DNA from 3 places in the Nesterenkonia sp. AY15 genome. Region 2 is predicted to be linked to each of the others. Evidence: riboswitches for the same ligand, from Rfam matches in the RefSeq annotation. Region 2 holds a riboswitch; each other region holds the start of a gene.
What was found. A riboswitch is a leader RNA that binds a small molecule or an ion and turns the genes downstream of it on or off. The one in region 2 is predicted to bind S-adenosylmethionine.

Region 1 (5,898 bases), on a different contig from region 2:
AAGGTCTCGAGACCGCTGGGCCCGGGTGAGACCAGGAACGCCCAGATGCCCACGATGAACATCACGAAGATCATCAGGACATTCATGGTCTGGGAGAATGCGACGGAGCGCATGCCGCCGAAGGTCAGGAAGGCGAGCAGGATGATCGCTGTCAGAGCGATGCACTGCCACAGTGGGATCTCCGTGACCGCGAAGAGGGCGGACGCGAAGGCGATGCTGGTGGCCACTGAATACATCGGAAACGTCAGACCGGTGATCACAGAACTGATGGCCTGGGCTCCGCGGCCGAATCGGTCCCCGATGATGCCGGTGACCGTCACCACGAGCTTCTCTCGCAGGGGCTTGACCAGCAGGAGCGCGATCAGCAAGATCTGCACCGTTTCGGCCACGCCGTACCAGACGGCCGACACACCTGTTCGGTAGCTCAGCTCGACGATCGCGATGTAGGAGGATCCCGAGAACAGTCCCGTGATGCAGAACGCGACGGTCCAAGGGCTGAAACTGCGACCGCTGACGAAGAATCCTCCGTGTCCCGAGCGGCCCACAGCGATGCGGCTTCCGAGTATGAGCCAGGCGGTGTATGCGAGTGCCAGGCCGATCGTCCAGAGTCCGACCGTTGTCATGCGTTCACCCCGGTCACATCTGACGTGGCATCAGCATTGATGATCTCGAAGATCAGACTCCCGACGTTGGGGTCCCCGTCCACCTCGTAGCCCCAGGCATGATTCGCCAGAGCTTCGGCGAGGCCAGGGGAGTTCTTGTGCACGAATGCCCACGCGACTTCCAGGTCGATGTGCGCGTCGCGCAAGAGATTGATCGCGGGGCAGATGTGTTCGGCCCACTGGGCGAAGTCTGTCAGGACAGAGGAGTCCTGTTCGCTGGTCTCTACGACCAGCTGCAACCGGTACACGTAGAAATAGGGTTGCACATCTGCTTGCCCAGCCAACCCGCGAGTGTCCTGACGTGCCAGGGTGTATGTGGAGATGTCGGTGAGGGGCAGGGCCCGCCGATGGGCCAGCTGTTCGACCGCGACGGCGATGCAGCTGCTGACACCGCCGATCAGGTACTCCATCGGTGCGGGGCCCTGATCGCTGCCGCCGCGCACCACAGGCTGGTCAGAGACGAAGCTGAAGTCCCGGACGGTGAGTTCGGTCCGTACTGGGCCCGACCACGTGCCAGCGACCCGCAGAGTCTTCGAAGAGGTGCGCAGGGGCGCCTCGGTGTACCTCGGGTTCAACTTGATCTCTGGTTGGCGAGAACACGCTTCAGGCATGGAAGATTTCACCTTTCATCGTTCCCAGCGGTAGCACCTGCTCACCCTGAAGGGTGGGGTTGCTGCGACGTCGTTGAGCTAGGTCTCTCAGTCGCTCTGGATGATTCGTTGTCTGCTGAAACCTAGAGCTGTCCGACAAAAGATGCAAACCAGTGAACAATTGTTACGTGGGCGCCCGCCGGTTCATTCGTCGCTCCAGACGGTCCTCCCCAGGTCACGCCGGAGGTCCGATTGGTCCCTAGAGGCTCAGAACAGGTGCGGCATCTCGTCGCGAAGCTTGGCATCCAGCAGCGGCGCCATCGATTCGATGTAGTGGTTGGAGAGGTGGCTCTGGTCGTAGTAGACCGCGATGTTGCCGATCACCGCCGGACAGATCTCCTCGGAGCAGAGGTGTTCGGTCATGTCCAGGGTGTAGAGACCATCCGGCAGGTCCGGCTCGGTGAGCGGGTTCGTGTCCTGGTAGCTGATGGGGTCCATTGCGCAGGTCTCGGCGTCCCCGCCCGCGGCGAGGCAGTCGGCCACCGAGTCTTCGCGCCGTGGCGTTCCGCGCATGAGCAGCACCTCGGGGCCGCGGTCCATGATCTGCTGCCACTTCTCCGGGGCCCCCCAGTAGATGTTCTCCGGGGTGCCGTCGGCGGGCACCCGGGTGCCCGCCGTGAACACCAGGTCAGGCTTCCGTTCAGTGATCACGTCGAGCAGGTTGAGGTTCCATTCATGGCACTGATTCTCCTCAGGGTCGGAGCCCGCGGTGAGCACGCACGCGGACTTGTCCGCGATCAGCAGCTCCCAGTTGTTCTCGGCGGCCAGGATCCTCCAAGCATGGTGCCACTGCCCGGCGTGTGAGCCTCCGGTGATCATCACCCTCAGATCCGGTTGGGCGGGCTCTTCAGGGTCTTCACACACCAGTACCTCACCGCGGTTCTCACCGTCGCCGCTCTCCTGTCGGCATCCCCAGTCGTAGTAATCCGGCCGGCTCTGCGCCAGCGTCTGCGGGTCTGGGATGAAATCCACACCGTCGGGGACTTCGGTGCCCTCCAGCGTGGCCAGCGCCCCTGGATAGTCACTACGGTCGACCTCGGCCAGGGATGGGGCTTCACTGCGCTGGGTCTGGATCTGGTGGATCCCGTAGCTGCTCACGGAGCCACCGATCAGCAGCACCGTCGCCGCGATGGCCAAGGGCACTCGGGGAGCGATGCGTGCTGAGGCACGGTTCACCGGCAGCTCCACCCATCGGTTGGTCAGAATGGCCAGCACCAGTGCGGCGGCCAGGATGATCAGCGCGCCACGCGCACCGAGCGTGGAGTATTCCCTGATCTCGAGGTAGAAGATCAGCAGCGGCCAGTGCCAGAGGTAGAGGGCATATGCATGATCGCCGATCCAGGTGAAGGGGTGCGTGGAGAGGATCCGGGTCGCCGTCGCGGCGGGGTCCTGTGTGCCTCCGCCGGGTCCAGCGGCCGCGAGCACGAGCGCCAGGCCCATCAGCGGCCACAGCGCCCAGGGGCCGGGGAACAGAGCCGCGCCGTCGAAGACGAAGCCTGTGGCGATGATCAGGACGACGCCGGCCCAGCCCGCCGCGAGCCGCCAACGGCGCGGCAGCGTCAGCGCGGAGCCCAGCAGGGCCAGCAGCCCGCCGAAGCCGAGCTCCCAGAAGCGGGTGCGAGTCATCAGGTACGCCTCGTCCTGGTTCACCCCGCCCATGTAGACGGCGTAGCCGAACGACGCCGCCACGATCAGCCCGGTCATCACCCCCATCACCAGGATCGGACTGCGTCGGGTCCGCTTGGCCACCAGCACCGCAGTCAGCGCAACCAGCGGCCAGAGGAGGTAGAACTGGCCCTGCACGGAGAGGGACCAGAAGTGCTGGAACGGACTGGTCTCCGGGCCGGCCGCCCCGTAGGTCAGCTGGGAGGTGATCAGTTCGAGGTTCTCGAAGTAGAGCAGTGACGCGCGGGCCTCGGCGAGCAGCTGAGAATGTCGGGTCTCCGGGAAGACGAGCAGCCCGGCCAGGGTCGTGACCAGGATGACCAGGGCAGCAGGGGGAAGCAGCCTTCTGGCAAGCCTGGCCAGATACCGCCCGACCCGGATCGTACCGCCGCTCTCCACCGCCTCGCGCAGAAGCATCGCGGTGAACAGGAATCCGGAGATGGCGAGGAAGATGTCGATGCCGCCGGAGACTCGGCCCGCGCCGAAGAGGTGGAAGAGCACCACCCCGAGAATCGCTAGACCACGCAGACCGTGGATCTCCGGTCGGTACCGTCGCTCGGGGGCCACCCGTGAGGAGCGATGGTCAAGAGTCGGAGCGTGATTGCTGGCCGGAGAGGGTTGGCGCAAAATGGTCCTGCCGTAGGTCCGGGTCTTAGGATGCCGACTCGCGGAACGCAATGTTCTTCCAGTCGGCACGTCGTGACTCAGTGCACCCCAGTCGCGCCGATTTGGCAACTCGAGGCAACAGTCGCTAATGCTCTCTGACCAGGATTTATTCGATCAATCAGAGGTTTCGGGAGGGGGCTTGGGAGCTACCAGCTCAGCAGCGGATCGGACCCTCTAGGTCCTGCCCCAGGACCCCTCGGCTACGGGGTGACCCCAGCCTGGTAGCGACTCGTGGACCCAGCCTGATAGCGGCCCAGGGTGGCGTCGCGGAACTCGTAGAACCGGCCCTGTTCGATGCTGGCCCGGATGTCATCGACCATCTTGATCGTGTAGTGCTCGTTATGGATGGTGCACAGCGTGTTGTAGAGCATCTCCTTGGCCTTGAAGAGGTGATGCAGGTAGGCCCGGGTGTAGTTCTGACAGGTGTAGCAGGTGCACTCCTCATCGATGGGGGAGAAGTCGCGCTTGAAGCGGGCCTGCGGGATGTTGTAGCGACCATCGGGGTGATAGACCCGTCCGGTCCGCGCCACCCGAGAGGGGGAGACGCAGTCGAAGGTGTCTGCCCCGTTCTCGATAGCGGTGAAGAAGTCTTCGGGCTCGGAGATCCCCAGCAGGTGGCGCGGCTTGTTCTCCGGGAGCTCCTCGGCCATCCAGCTCACGATCACCCCGAGGTTCTCCTTGTCCAGGGCGCCGCCGATTCCGAAGCCGTCGAAGCTCTGCCCCTCGATCTCCATAGAGCCCAGATCCTTCGCGGCCTTGCGCCGCAGATCCTCGTACTGGGCACCCTGGAGCACCCCGAAGAGTGCCTGGTAGGGGCGGTGGCTGCGCTCGGCGGTGAGGCTGCGGTGCGCGGAGAGGCAGCGCTCGGCCCAGAGCCGGGTGCGCTCCAGGGAGGTCTCCTGGTAGTCGCGGGTGTTGAACAGTGTGGTCAGCTCGTCGAAGGCGAAGATGATGTCCGCGCCTATCTCGTGCTGCAGCTTCATCGAGATCTCCGGGGTGAACCGGTGGGTGGTGCCGTCGATATGGGACTTGAAGGTCACGCCGTCGTCGTCCACCAGGGCAAGGCGCACCTTCTTCGGGGCGACGGCCGCGTCATCGGGGACCACCGAGGCGTCCATGGTGATGACCTTCTTGAACCCCGCGCCCAGACTCATGACCTGGAATCCGCCGGAGTCGGTGAAGGTGGGCAGCGGCCAGTTCATGAACCGGCCCAGCCCGCCCGCGGCGTCAATCACATCGGTGCCCGGCTGCAGATTCAGGTGATACGCATTGGCCAGGGCGGCCTGGGCGCCGATCTCGAGCATCTCCTCGGGGCGCACGGTCTTGATCGTGGCCTTGGTGGCCACCGGGATGAAGGCCGGGGTCTTGATGTCCCCGTGGGGAGTGCGGATGGTGCCGGTGCGGCCCAGCGCCCCCTCGATCCGGGCCTCGACCTCGAAGCTGAAGGCCTCGCGGCCCGCCTGCGGGTGCGGCGCTGACTCCTGCGGCCTTGCATCCTGCTGTGCGGCCCCCGGCTTCATCGACTCATGCGGAGCGGCGGTCGGGGTCTCGGTGTTCAGCTGATTCGGCACCCGCTCAGTCTAGGCCAGTGGTCCTATGCTTATCCGGTGCCTCCACTAACCGCCCTGACCTCCAACCTGACCTCGCGGCTGACCCGGCTCTGGCGCCAGACCGCGGAGATCCTCCCCGGCGCGGCGTTGGCTCTCATCTTCGCGATCGCCGCGCACCGGCTGATCGCTGAGCAGATTCCGGTGATCTCCGGGCTGCTGGTCGCAGTCCTTGCCGGCATCGCGCTGCGCAGCCTGGGCTGGGTGCCGTTCTGGGCCGAGCGTGGTCTCGGCTGGGCGGCGAAGAAGCTGCTCCGGGTGGGCATCGTGCTGCTCGGCCTCCAGCTGGCGCTGGGTGACCTGCTCGGCCTGGGGTGGGCGGTCCTCGCGGTCGTCGTGCTCACCGTGGGGGTGACCTTCTTCGGGATGCTGGCCCTCGGGCGGCTGCTGGGCGCACCGAAGGGGATGACCACGCTGCTGGCCGCCGGCACCGCGATCTGCGGGGCCTCAGCCGTGGCGGCAGCCGCCGCGGCGATCGACCGAGGCGACGGCAAGGACGACGACGGCGCCCCGGTCCAGGCGGCCGCTGCGGCCGCCGTTGCGGTGGTCACCCTCTACGGCACCCTGGCGCTGCTCGCGCTGCCGGCGCTGGGAACCCTGCTCGGCCTCGGCGAGGAACAGATGGGCGTCTGGATCGGCGCCAGCATC
Region 2 (5,898 bases):
GGTGGCGTTCGATGATCTCGAAGTGGCGGCCCTCATGCGGAGTGTTCGGCGTGCCCTCGAAGATCACCTGGGTGGCGCCGGCGGCCAGCGGGCCGTAGATCTCATAGGTGTGCGCGGTGACCCAGGCCAGGTCGGCGGTGCACCAGTGGACGTCCTGGGTGCGCCGCTCCGGGTCAGGGTGGGCGAAGAGCCGCAGGTAGGTGTACAGGGCCCCGGTGAGGTAGCCGCCGGTGGTGTGGACGAGTCCCTTGGGCTTGCCGGTGGTCCCGGAGGTGTACATGATGAACAGCTCGGTCTCGGCGTCGAAGAACTCCGGGGTGTGCTCGGGGGAGGCGGTCTCGACCACCTCGTGCCACCAGAGGTCCCGCTCCGGCGTCCATTCCACGGGGGAGTCTGTGCGGTTGATCACCAGGACGTGTTCGAGGTTGCCGCCGTGCTCGGCGGTGGCCTCGGCGACGGCGGCATCAGCGTTGGCCTTCACCGGCACGGCCCTGCCGCGGCGGAACTGACCATCGGTGGTGACCAGCAGCTTCGCCCCGGTGTCCTCGACACGGAACTTCAGCGCCTCGGCGGAGAATCCGCCGAAGACCAGCGAGTGCACCGCGCCGACCCGGGCGCAGGCCAGCGTGATCACGATGGTCTCCACCAGCACCGGAAGGTAGATCACCACGCGGTCCCCGCGGGTGATGCCCATGCTGGTCAGCGCGTTCGCCGCCTGGTTGACCCGACGGCCCAGCTCGGCGTAGCTGACGTCCTCGCGGTCTCCGGGCTCGCCTTCGAAGTGCAGCGCGATCTTCTCCCCGCGTCCCGCGGCGACGTGGCGGTCCACGCAGTTCACCGCGGCGTTGAGCGTCCCGCCCTCATACCAGCCGATCTTCGGGCCGCGCTGGGTGACCGGGTTCGGCGGGGTCCAGGAGTGGGTGGTCTCCCACGGGGTCGACCAGTCCAACAGGGTGGCGGCCGCGGACCAGAATGCCATGCGCTGGTCCTCGTTCTGCGGGTCCGTCCAGGCGTGCACGTCGGCGCTCAACGGATCCGAGGGCACGATCGCGGAGCGCTGGGCCTTGAACGAGGGTGCGGTTTCGGGGGTGTCGCGGTGCGTCGGGTCTTCGGGAGTGGCCGCGGCTGCGGGCACGGTGGATCGAGGGTGGATGCTCAACAAGGGTCCTTCGGGTCAGCTCAGGGTGGTCAGGGTCTTGAACTCGTGCTGGTGGAAGACCAGCCCAGGAGCGCCCTCGGTGAAGCCCAGGTCCAGGATCTCCAGCACGATGATGTCGTGGTCCCCGGCGCGGACCCGGTCGTAGATCCGGGTGCGCAGCCACATCGGGACCCCATCGAGCAGCAGCGCCGAGCCGTGGAGCTGGTAGTCCACCCCGGTGAATCGGTTGGCGCGGTCCTTGGACGCGATCTGCCTGCACAGCCCGTTCTGATCGCGGCCGAGCACCGAGATGCCCAGTTCGCCGCCGCTGCGCTCAAGCTTCGGCCAGGTGGAGGAATCGTGCTGCACCGCCAGGGTGACCAGGGGCGGCGCCAGCGAGACGCCCACCGTGAAGGTGGACGCGATGATCGCCTCAGGTGTCCCATCGACCTCCGCGCCGACGGCGACGACGCCCTGCGGAAACTGTGCCAGGGCGTGGCGCAGCGCAAAGGAGTCCACACGGGACGCGGCGGTGGGGTTCTCAAGGGTGCGAGCAGGAACAGACATGCAGATCAACTCCATCGGTCCTGGCGTTAGCACCCGGCGAATCCGGGTTGCTGCGGCGTCTCTGAGCCAGATCTCTCAGCCGCTCGGGATGGTGACACCTCAACGCTACGCGTCGTCTCGCCGACCAGCAAGAATCGTTCGCACTGTGAGACGCCATATGACATTCGGCGCTGGTGTCACCACCGAACGTGTCCTTGATCTGCTGGATGAACACACCTGGTCACAACGGAGGTCAGGGTGGACGACGTTCATGGATATGGTTCGCCCGGCTCGGCGCTGGTCCGTCAGTCGGAGTCTGGCTTCCGCCGTCGTCCGAACTTGACGGATGAGCCCCTGCATCCTCTATATTGAGCCTCATCACCATCCAGAGCGACCGAGGGATCTGGCCCGAAGACGTCGCAGCAACCCGGGCATGCCGGGTGCTACCGCCAGAATCGATGGAGGAAAGAATGAACATTCAGCTGCCTGTGCCCCAGAATCTGCGCGACGCCATTGAGCGTGTCGGCCTCTCCGCGCTCGACCGAGAGCGCAGCCGTGAGCTCGCCCGCGATGAGGTCACGGACCTCGTGGCAGGTGGCATCGGACGGCTTCGCGTGCCGGAGCCGGCTGGTGGATACGGCTTGGACTGGGTGCAGACCACCGAGGTCCTCCTGGAGCTCGCCGCCCAGGACAGCAACATCCCGCAGGTGCTGCGCGGCCACTTCGCGGTCCAGGAGGATCTGCTGTGGCGCTGCGACGCCCGACCTGACTCCGCCCCTGACTCCGCGCGTGACGCCCGGCCCGATGCCCAGCCCGATGCCCGGCGCGTCGTGCAGCGCTGGCTCGCCAGGTTGGCCGCAGGGGAGCTGGTCGGCAACGCCTGGACCGAACCGGGCAAGGGCGGCTTCCACCAGTCCGGCACCGTGGTCAGCCAGACCGACGACGGGCCCAGGGTCACCGGGGTGAAGTACTACACCACCGGTGCGATCTTCGCGGACTGGCTCGACGTCACCGCCCGGGACGCCGCGGGCAATGAGCTCGCCGTGCTGGTGCGCCGGGACCAGCCCGGAGTGCAGATCGACGACGACTGGGACGGCTTCGGACAGCGCACCACCGGCTCCGGCACCGCGCGGCTGACCGACGCCGTGGTGGAGGAGTCGGAGCTGCGCGGACTGACCGATCGCTTCCCGTACCAGACTGCGCTCTACCAGCACTTCCTGCTGATCGTGCTCGCCGGCGTCGTCGAGGCCGCGGCACGGGACGCCGCAACGCTGCTGCATGAGCGCTCGAGGACCTTCTCCCACGCCAACACCCGCACCCCACGCACCGATCCGCAGCTGCTCCAGGCCGTCGGAGAGGTGGATGCCGTGGCGGCGCTGGCCCGGGCGCAGGTCCTCGCCACCGCCGCGAGCCTCGATGCCGCCTTCGCCGCGCGAAGCGCCACGGAACAAGCCCAGATCGAGGCGGCCAACGCGGTGGAGCTTGCCACCGGACGCGCCCAGGTGGCGCTGCATCGACCCGTGCTGGAGGCGGTCACCCGGATCTTCGACGTCCTCGGCGCCTCCGGGGTGAGCCAGTCCCGGAGTCTCGACCGGCACTGGCGCAACGCCCGCACCGTCACCAGCCACAACCCCTGGGTCTACAAGGCCCGGATCGCCGGGGACAACCGGGTCAACGGCGCCGAGCCGGTCCGGCTGTGGAGCGTCGGCGAACCGGACACCGCGAGTCAGTCTGCGGTGGCCAGCCCGCCAGCGACCCCGATCGGCGCGTAGAAGAACGCCGCGAAGAACGCCTGAGAACCGGCCCCACCCGACCGAGCTCCGACGCTGCACCTTACGCGCAGCCTCGACGCGCAGACATCGATGCCAACCACTGAGTCGAACCTCAAGGAGAACTGCACATGACCTACCCGACCACCGAGTCCGGCAAGCGCGAGATCCTGTTCAACGCCTTCGACATGAACTGCGTGGTGCACCAGTCCCCGGGGCTGTGGCGGCACCCGGAGGACCGCGCCCGGGAATACAACACGATCGGGTACTGGACCGAGGTCGCGCAGATCCTCGAGCGAGGCCTCTTCGACGGACTGTTCATCGCCGATGTGCTGGGCCCCTATGACGTCTTCGGCTCGAACCCGGAGGCCGCGCTGCGCTCCGGGGCGCAGATCCCGCTGCAGGACCCGTTCCTGCTGGTCTCGGCGATGGCCGCGGTCACCAAGAACCTGGGCTTCGGCATCACCGCCGGCACCGCCTACGAGCACCCCTACCCGTTCTCCCGACGGCTGGGCACCCTGGACCACCTCACCGGCGGCCGGGTGGGCTGGAACGTGGTCACCGGGTACCTGCCCTCGGCCGCGCAGAACATGGGCCAGGACGATCAGATGGAGCACGATCGCCGCTACGACCATGCCGATGAGTACCTCGACGTCGTCTACAAGCTGCTCGAAGGATCCTGGGAGGACGACGCCGTCCTCGCCGACAAGGCCTCCGGGGTCTTCACCGACCCGGCGAAGGTGCACCGGATCGAGCACCACGGGGAGTTCTTCAAGACCCCCGGGATCGGCGTGGTGGAGCCCTCCCCGCAGCGCACCCCGGTGATCTACCAGGCCGGGGCCTCCGCCCGCGGCCGGGCCTTCGCCGGCAAGCACGCCGAGGCGGTGTTCATCAATCCGCCCACCAAGGAGCTCGCCAAGGCCTCGGTGGCCAAGATCCGCCAGTCGGTGGCCGAGGCGGGACGGGACCCCTACTCGGTGCGGATCTTCGCGATGCAGACCATCGTCACCGGACCGGACGACGCCGCCGCGCAGGCCAAGTACGACGACCTGGCCCAGTACATCGACGCCGAGGGCGGACTGGTGCTGATGTCGGGCTGGATGGGCATCGACCTGAGCCAGTTCGATCTCGACCAGCCCATCGGCGACGTGAAGTCCAACGCCATCCAGTCCACCGTGGAGACCTTCCAGAAGGCCTCCGGTCGGGAGGATGAGGTCTGGACCGTCCGGCAGCTGGCCGAATGGGTCGGTGTCGGCGGCTTCGGCCCGGTCATCATCGGTGGCGGCCCGACGGCGGCGCAGCAGCTGATCGAATGGCAGGAGGAGACCGATGTGGACGGCTTCAACCTGGCCTATCACATCACCCCTGGCACCTTCGTGGACGTGGTCGAACACGTGGTGCCCGAGCTGCAGAAGCTCGGCCGCTACAAGACCGAGTACGCCCCGGGCACATTGCGCAACAAGCTCTTCGGCGCCGGCGACCACCTGCCCACGGAGCACCACGGGGCGCAGTTCCAGCTCCGCCGCAGGAGCTGATCCCGCCGGCAGGAAAACTCAGCGTCCCGCAACACAGAGGACCGGGGCCTCCGCATGACACCTGGCCGATGATCTGGCCGGCGTGATGCGGAAGCCCCGGCAGAACCCCGAACTGGGGGAGCGGCTAGGCCCAGGTCTTGAGCGCCTTGCGCTCGAGCACCCCGAGCAGGGTGTCGGTGAGCTTGCCCAGCAGCGCCAGCAGCACGATCGCCAGCAGCAGCCGATCGGTGCGACCGTTGTTCTGCGACTCGGTGAGCAGGAAGCCCAGTCCCTCGGCGGCCGCGAGCAGCTCTGCGGCGACCAGGAAGAGCCAGGCCTGCGCCAGGCCGAGCCGGAGTCCGGAGAAGACGCTGGGCACCACGGCGGGCAGCTGGACGGTGCCCAGCAGCCGGAGGCCGTGGAACCCGAAGGCGCGGCCGGCTTCGACCAGCTGCGCGTCCACATGCCGCAGCGCGGAGTGGATCGCGGTGAACACCGGGAAGAACGCGCCGATGGCGATCAGGATGACCTTGGAGTCCTCACCGATCCCCACCCAGAGCAGCAGCAGCGGCACCCAGGCCAGCGACGGCACGGCCCGGAAGGCTCCCACCGTGGGGTTCAGCAGCTTGTCCGCGAGTCCGGACAGCCCGAGCAGCGAACCCAGCGCCAGGCCGAGCCCGGCGCCGATGGCGAAGCCGATCAGCACGCGCTGCAGCGAGATTCCCATGTGTTCGAAGAGGTCGCCGGACTCGAAGAGCCCGATCCCAGCGGTGAGGACCGCCTGCGGGGGAGGCAGCTGGACCGCGGTGAAGGTGCCGGTGACCTCGGTGACCACCCACCACAGTGTCAGCAGCAGCACAGGGACGACGGCGCCGATCAACAGCCCGCCGCCGGGCAGCCCGCGCCGGGTGCGCCGCTCAGGGGAGTGTGC
Region 3 (5,898 bases), 210 kb from region 2:
GCCTGCGCTGGGACCAGCCGACGGGGTCTTCCATGCCCTGGGCGGAGCGGCCGAAGCGCACCGCCAGCTCGTACTCCGCGCGGTAGGTGATGTGCGCGATCCGGCGCGCCAGTCCCAGCCCGGCCTGCGGCGCCGGGCCGCCGTAATAGTCGCCGCCGGCGAAATGGGGATCGTTCTCCACAGCCAGCACCTGGGCCTGGCCGAAGGCGATCTGCTCCGCGGTGGAGGCCGCTCCGCAGGCGAAGACGGCCACGCCTTCGACCATCTCCGGGTAGGTCACGGCCCATTCCAGCGCCCGGGCGCCTCCCATGGAGCCGCCGATCACCGTGTGGAACTTCCGAATGCCCAGGGCATGAGCCAGCCGGGCTTCGAGATGCACGGAGTCGCGAATGGTCACGAAGGGGAATCGGGAGCCGTAGGGCTTCCCCTCGGGATCCAGGGAGGCGGGTCCGGTGGAGCCGTAGCAGCCACCCACCATGGCCGGGGCGATCACGAACCAGCGCTCGGTGTCGATCGGGCGGCCCGGTCCGAGCAGCCCTTCCCACCATCCGACGGAGGCATCCGCCGCGGTGGCGGCGACGTGGGAGTCACCGGTGAGGGCGTGGGCGACCAGGACGGCGTTGCTGCCGTCCTCGTTCAGCGTGCCCCAGGTCTCGTAGGCGAGGGTGACTTCGGGCAGCCGCCCGCCGGCCTCGAAGGTGTACGCGCCGACCTCAGCGGTCTTCAACGCACCGGCGGGCCTGTTCCCAAAGTCATTCAGCACCTGATCACCCTAACCTCAGACCGCCGCTGCGGTTTCTTGCTTCGTCACATTGTCCGCGCCGGCCTCCGCTGCCGCGTTCACAGCGCCCTGGGCGGCCTTCTCGAAGCCCTGGTCCAGATCGGCGATGATGTCGTCGATATGCTCCAGGCCCACCGAGAGCCGGACCAGTCCGGGCTTGACTCCGGCGGCGCGCTGCTCGGCGTCGCTGAGCTGGCTGTGCGTGGTCGAGGCGGGGTGGATCACCAGGGAGCGGACGTCGCCGACATTGGCCACCAGCGAGTGCAGCTCCAGCGCGTCCACGAAGGCCTGGCCCGCCCGGGCCTGACCTGAAGCGTCGTGGGCTGCTCCTCCGGCGAGCTCGAAGGACAGCACCGCCCCGGATCCGCGGGGCAGGTACTTCTGAGCGCGCTCGAAGCAGGGGCTCGAGGGCAGACCGGAGTAGTAGACCCGTCGCACGGCGTCATGGGCCTCCAGGTACTCGGCGACCTTCTGCGCGTTCTCGACATGGCGTTCGATCCGCAGCGAGAGGGTCTCCAGCCCCAGGTTGATCTCGAAGGCGTTGTGCGGGGACAGTGCCGGACCGAGGTCGCGCAGCAGCTGGACCCGGGCCTTGAGGATGAAGGAGAGGTTGACCCCGAAGATCCCGTCGGCGCCGAGATCCCGGCCGAAGACCAGCCCGTGGTAGCTCTCGTCCGGGGTGGAGAAGCCGGGGAAGCGCTCCGGGTGGGCGAAGTAGTCGAAGCGCCCGGAGTCCACGATCACCCCGGCGATGGCCGTGCCGTGGCCGCCGAGGAATTTGGTGGCTGAGTGCACGACGACGTCGGCGCCGAAGTCGATCGGCTTGATCAGGTATGGGGTGGTCAGCGTGGAGTCGATGATCAGCGGTGCCCCGAACTCATGCGCCACCGAGGCGACGCCTTCGATGTCCAGCACGTCCCCGCGCGGGTTCGCCACGGATTCGCCGAAGAAGGCGACCGTGTTCTCCCGGGTGGCGGCGCGCCAGGATTCCAGGTCATCGGGGTCCTCCACGAAGGAGACCTCGATGCCGAACTTCGGCAGGGTGTGCTTGAAGAGGTTCTGTGTGCCGCCGTAGAGGGTGGGTGAGGCGACGATGTGGCTGCCGGCCGAAGCGATGTTCAGCAGCGCCAGCGTGGTGGCAGCCTGTCCGGAGCCGACGGCGAGCGCCCCGACTCCGCCTTCGAGGGCGGCGATCTTATCCTCCACCGCCTGGACGGTGGGGTTGCCGATGCGCGAGTAGATCGGGGCGATCTCCTCGAGTCCGAAGCGGCGCGCGGCGGCGGCGGTGTCCGGGAAGACGAAGGAGGTGGTCTGCTGGATCGGCAGCGCCCGTGCTCCGGTGACCGGGTCGGGGGCGACTCCGGCATGGATCTGCTGGGTCTCGAACTGCCAGGTGTTCTCGTTGCTCAAAGGATTCTCCGTTCAATGCGGCCCAGGAACTGGGCCGGATGTGAACGTCGCTGCCGGTGGTCGAGCTTCCGGCGCTGAATCCTGTACGGCCCTGTCCTGAGGACTGGGGTGTTGGGCCCGCACTGGTGTGTGGCCCGCGCTTGCTGAGTGAGTCGGTGAATTGCTTCACTGACTGTTTCAGCCAGGTCGTCACCCGGGGCACCCCACCGCGAACTGGAGGGTTGCCGGCCAGCAAACCGGGGTTTTGCGCTGGCACTCTTGACCTAGGACCAAGTCTGCATCGCGGAATGCTTCCTTGCAAGTGCGGGCCAGGGGTCGGGTTCGCAGTTCGTCATGTTCGGCCACCCTGCCGCGAGTCACTCCGGCCCGAGGAACGCGAACGGCTCCGCGGACTCGAAGAGATCACTGACGTCGCCGGCGTGGCCGTCGGGCGGGCCATCAGCAAGATCCATGCGGCGGACACCTGAGCCTTCTCGCAGGTCGAGTCGGTCCAGGGACACCCAGATGACGCTGGGCCGCAGCGCGGAGTCGAAGAAGTAGCGACGGTCCTTGTGGTCCGCCACGGTGCGCCACTGGGTCGAGGAGATGTTCGGCTGCCCCGGAGTGCTGATCCCATAGGGGACCGACGCGTTGCGGATCACCCCGAACACCGCCGCGGTCGCGATGGTGCGGTCTTCCACCTGCGGCACCGCGTTGATGTAGAAGCTTGCCCGGACATAGCGGTCGGCGGCGCGATTGGTGCCCGGGAGCATGACGGTACCGCCGATGCCGCGCCAGTAGGTGTCGATCGCCAGCTGTTGAGCGAAGGGCGGTGAATTGGTCATGACCTGGTGGGCGCGGTCGTGGTGTATCTGCAGCGTCCCGTCCAGGTACTCACAGATGGCGCTGTCCCCGGAGGCATCCGAGATCGACAGGTGCATGGTCGCCTGGCGCGGCTGCCCTGGCACGCCGGCGGTGACCACGGCGAAGTCTTCACGGGCGAGTGATTCGACCGCCTCCGTCACGGTCGCGAAGCTGTCCAGCACGTACTGGGCCCAGGCGCCGAGGGAGAGCTTCGGCCGGGCATCGTCGAGCCCCGGGTAGCGCGACTCGACCAGCCACAGGGCATTGGCGACCAGCCCCCGCTCGTTCATCCCATCGGTGGTCGAGATGTCATAGCCGGAGGCGATCACGCTGCCATAGCGGGACGTCCAGGCCAGCGACTCCGACCCGGCTCCTCCCTCGCGCGGCAGCCCCCGGGGGAAGACCCACAGATTCGTCCCCAGGTCGGCGTTCCAGTCCATGGAACGGGCCGTCAGCACACGATCCTGCTCGCCCAGGTAGACCACACGTGTGCACATCAGACTGGCCTCTCACCGAACCTGGGCTCCAACTGGGCCTCAGTGTGTCGGAGGCCATATCCGGAGGTCAACCCTGACCTAGACTCACCTTTCATGAGTGCCTCCGACAATGACGTCCTGACAGCCCTGCGCAGCGCCTTCACGCCGGGCACCTTGACCACCGACGCCGCGGAGCTCGACGCCCACGCGGTCGACCAGGGGCCGCTGGAGCATTGGCAGGTGCACCCGCCGCTCGCCGTGGTCTTTGCTGAATCGACGCAGGACGTCCAACTGCTGGTGCGACTCTCCTGCGAGCATGGCTTCGCGCTGATCACCCGCGGGGCTGGGACTTCCGTCTCCGGCGGGGCGAACTCCACCGAGGGTTCGGTGGTGCTGAACCTGACCCGGATGAACCAGATCCTGGCGATGCGACCCGAGGATGAGGTCGCCGTCGTCGAACCGGGCGTGATCAACGCCGACCTCAACGCCGCCGCCGCGGAACACGGGCTGATGTACGCCCCGGATCCGGCGAGCTACCGCACCTCCACCATCGGCGGCAATGTCGCCACCAACGCCGGCGGGCTGCGCTGTGCGAAGTACGGGGTGACCCGTGATTCGGTGCTTGCCCTGGACGTGGTGCTCGCCGACGGCACGCTGATCCACACCGGACAGGCCACCTTCAAGGGCGTCGCCGGCTATGACCTGACCAGCCTGTTCGTCGGCTCCGAGGGGACCCTCGGCATCGTCGTCGGGGTCACCGTGCGGCTGCGCCACCTGAGTGCGCACACCGAGACCATCGCCGCGTTCTTCGACGAGCTGACCACCGCCGCCCAAGGGGTCCTGGACATCGGCAGGGCCCGGGTGCAGCCGGCGATCACGGAGCTGCTGGATCGCCGCACCATGCTCGCCCTGGATGAGGCGCAGGGCTCGGACCTGGCCCAGCGCGGAGACACGCTGCTGCTGATCCAGACCGACGGCCACGGTGCTGCCATCGAGGCCGAGATCATCCGTGAGGTGCTGCGAGCACTCGGCGCCCTGGTCAGCGACCCCGGCTCCACCGAGTCCGAGCGGCTGATCGAGCTGCGCCGGCACGCCCGCGGCGACGGAATCGTCAACGAGGTGCGCGTGGGCGAAGACGTCGCGGTCCCGCGGTCGCGGCTGGTGGACTACATCCGCGCCATCGAAGACCTCGCCGAGGAGCACCAGGTCCAGCTCAAGGTGGTCGCGCACGCCGGGGACGGCAACCTGCACCCCACCTTCAGCGTCCCCAGCTCAGAGCTCGGCCCCGACACCGGCACCGGCACCGAGACAAGACCCGACGACGACGCGGTCTCCCCCGCACAGCCCGAGGCCGCCCCCGTGACGATCGACGCCACCGAGGGCGGCCTCCCGACCTCGGCCGTCTCGCGGCTGCATGCTGCCCTGGACGGTTCGGTCCGGCTGGCACTGGAGATGGGCGGGACCATCACCGGGGAGCACGGGATCGGCACCTATAAGCTGCGCTGGCTGGACTGGGAGCAGTCCGCCGAGGTGATCGCGCTGCAGCGCCGGATCAAGGACGTGTTCGATCCGGAGCGCCGGCTCAATCCTGGGCGGGCGATCCTGTAGCCGCGCCGCCCGGACCGAAAAGGACCGCGCGGGCCGCGGCGTCGGCGTCGGCGAGGGATCGCGCGGAGGAATCGCCATCTCCGCCGGCCTCCGCGGCGATGGCGGTGCCCCATTGGACCGAGCTGAGCTGCAGGCCCAGCACGTAGATCTCTTCCGGCTCGGCGCGGTCCGCCGGGATCAGCCGATGTGGAAGTCGCGTGACGTCGAAGCCCTTGCCCGCCCGCGGCGCCCCGGAGGCGTCCACGAGTTCGCGCGGCCGGGCGAGGCCGCTGCGCAGCAGTCCCGCCACCAGGGGCGAGCGCGAGAGCTGGATCCGATTGGCGGGCATCATCGCCTCAAGCAGCCAGCGCGCCTGGTACGCCGGCGCGGCCACGGCCGGGGATTCGGCGGTGTAGAAGCCGGTCTCGCGGTCCACGTCGAAGATCGGGTCGGGTCCCAGGAACTCCACCACCCCGGCGCGGGTCAGGGCGGCGAGCTCCTCGATCCGCTGCAGCGGCGGGCCGCTGGCCAGGCCCTCCACCAGGGACTCGAACCAGCCCTCGATCTCGCTGATCTGGCTGGACTGGGAGACCCGGCCCTGGCTGATCAGCGCCTTGACCTCCATCCGGGCCAGGTGCAGCGCACCGATGGCCATCTTCACCGGGCTGCGCGCTCCGGCGGCGGAGGTGGCCGCGTCATCCTCGAGGTAGGCGCTCATGTGCTGCTGGTACTGCTCGGCGGACTCGAAGGTCAGCCCGCCGAAGGGCTTGCCCAGCGAGCGGATGTCGAACCAGAGGACAT

Region 1: it holds a riboswitch for S-adenosylmethionine, as region 2 does, so the genes downstream of both, LSI54_RS12040 (OsmC family protein) here and LSI54_RS00260 (acyl-CoA dehydrogenase family protein) in region 2, are expected to answer to the same signal.
Region 3: it holds a riboswitch for S-adenosylmethionine, as region 2 does, so the genes downstream of both, LSI54_RS01220 (O-acetylhomoserine aminocarboxypropyltransferase/cysteine synthase family protein) here and LSI54_RS00260 (acyl-CoA dehydrogenase family protein) in region 2, are expected to answer to the same signal.

Annotation. Positions count from the first base shown of each region.
Region 1 covers NZ_JAJOYV010000010.1:4,789-10,686, reverse strand. The annotation lists gene LSI54_RS12045 (sodium:solute symporter family protein) at 1-623, opposite strand, end outside; gene LSI54_RS12040 (OsmC family protein) at 620-1,273, opposite strand; SAM riboswitch class I at 1,286-1,380, opposite strand; gene LSI54_RS12035 (acyltransferase family protein) at 1,520-3,544, opposite strand; gene tgt (tRNA guanosine(34) transglycosylase Tgt) at 3,844-5,163, opposite strand; gene LSI54_RS12025 (YeiH family protein) at 5,251-5,898, shown strand, end outside.
Region 2 covers NZ_JAJOYV010000001.1:54,238-60,135, forward strand. The annotation lists gene acs (acetate--CoA ligase) at 1-1,030, opposite strand, end outside; gene LSI54_RS00255 (flavin reductase family protein) at 1,175-1,705, opposite strand; SAM riboswitch class I at 1,714-1,800, opposite strand; SAM riboswitch class I at 2,063-2,149, shown strand; gene LSI54_RS00260 (acyl-CoA dehydrogenase family protein) at 2,155-3,456, shown strand; gene LSI54_RS00265 (LLM class flavin-dependent oxidoreductase) at 3,585-4,988, shown strand; gene LSI54_RS00270 (ABC transporter permease) at 5,113-5,898, opposite strand, start outside.
Region 3 covers NZ_JAJOYV010000001.1:263,116-269,013, reverse strand. The annotation lists gene metX (homoserine O-acetyltransferase MetX) at 1-763, opposite strand, end outside; gene LSI54_RS01220 (O-acetylhomoserine aminocarboxypropyltransferase/cysteine synthase family protein) at 779-2,191, opposite strand; SAM riboswitch class IV at 2,323-2,455, opposite strand; gene LSI54_RS01215 (linear amide C-N hydrolase) at 2,548-3,531, opposite strand; gene LSI54_RS01210 (FAD-binding oxidoreductase) at 3,625-5,118, shown strand; gene LSI54_RS01205 (FAD/NAD(P)-binding protein) at 5,093-5,898, opposite strand, start outside.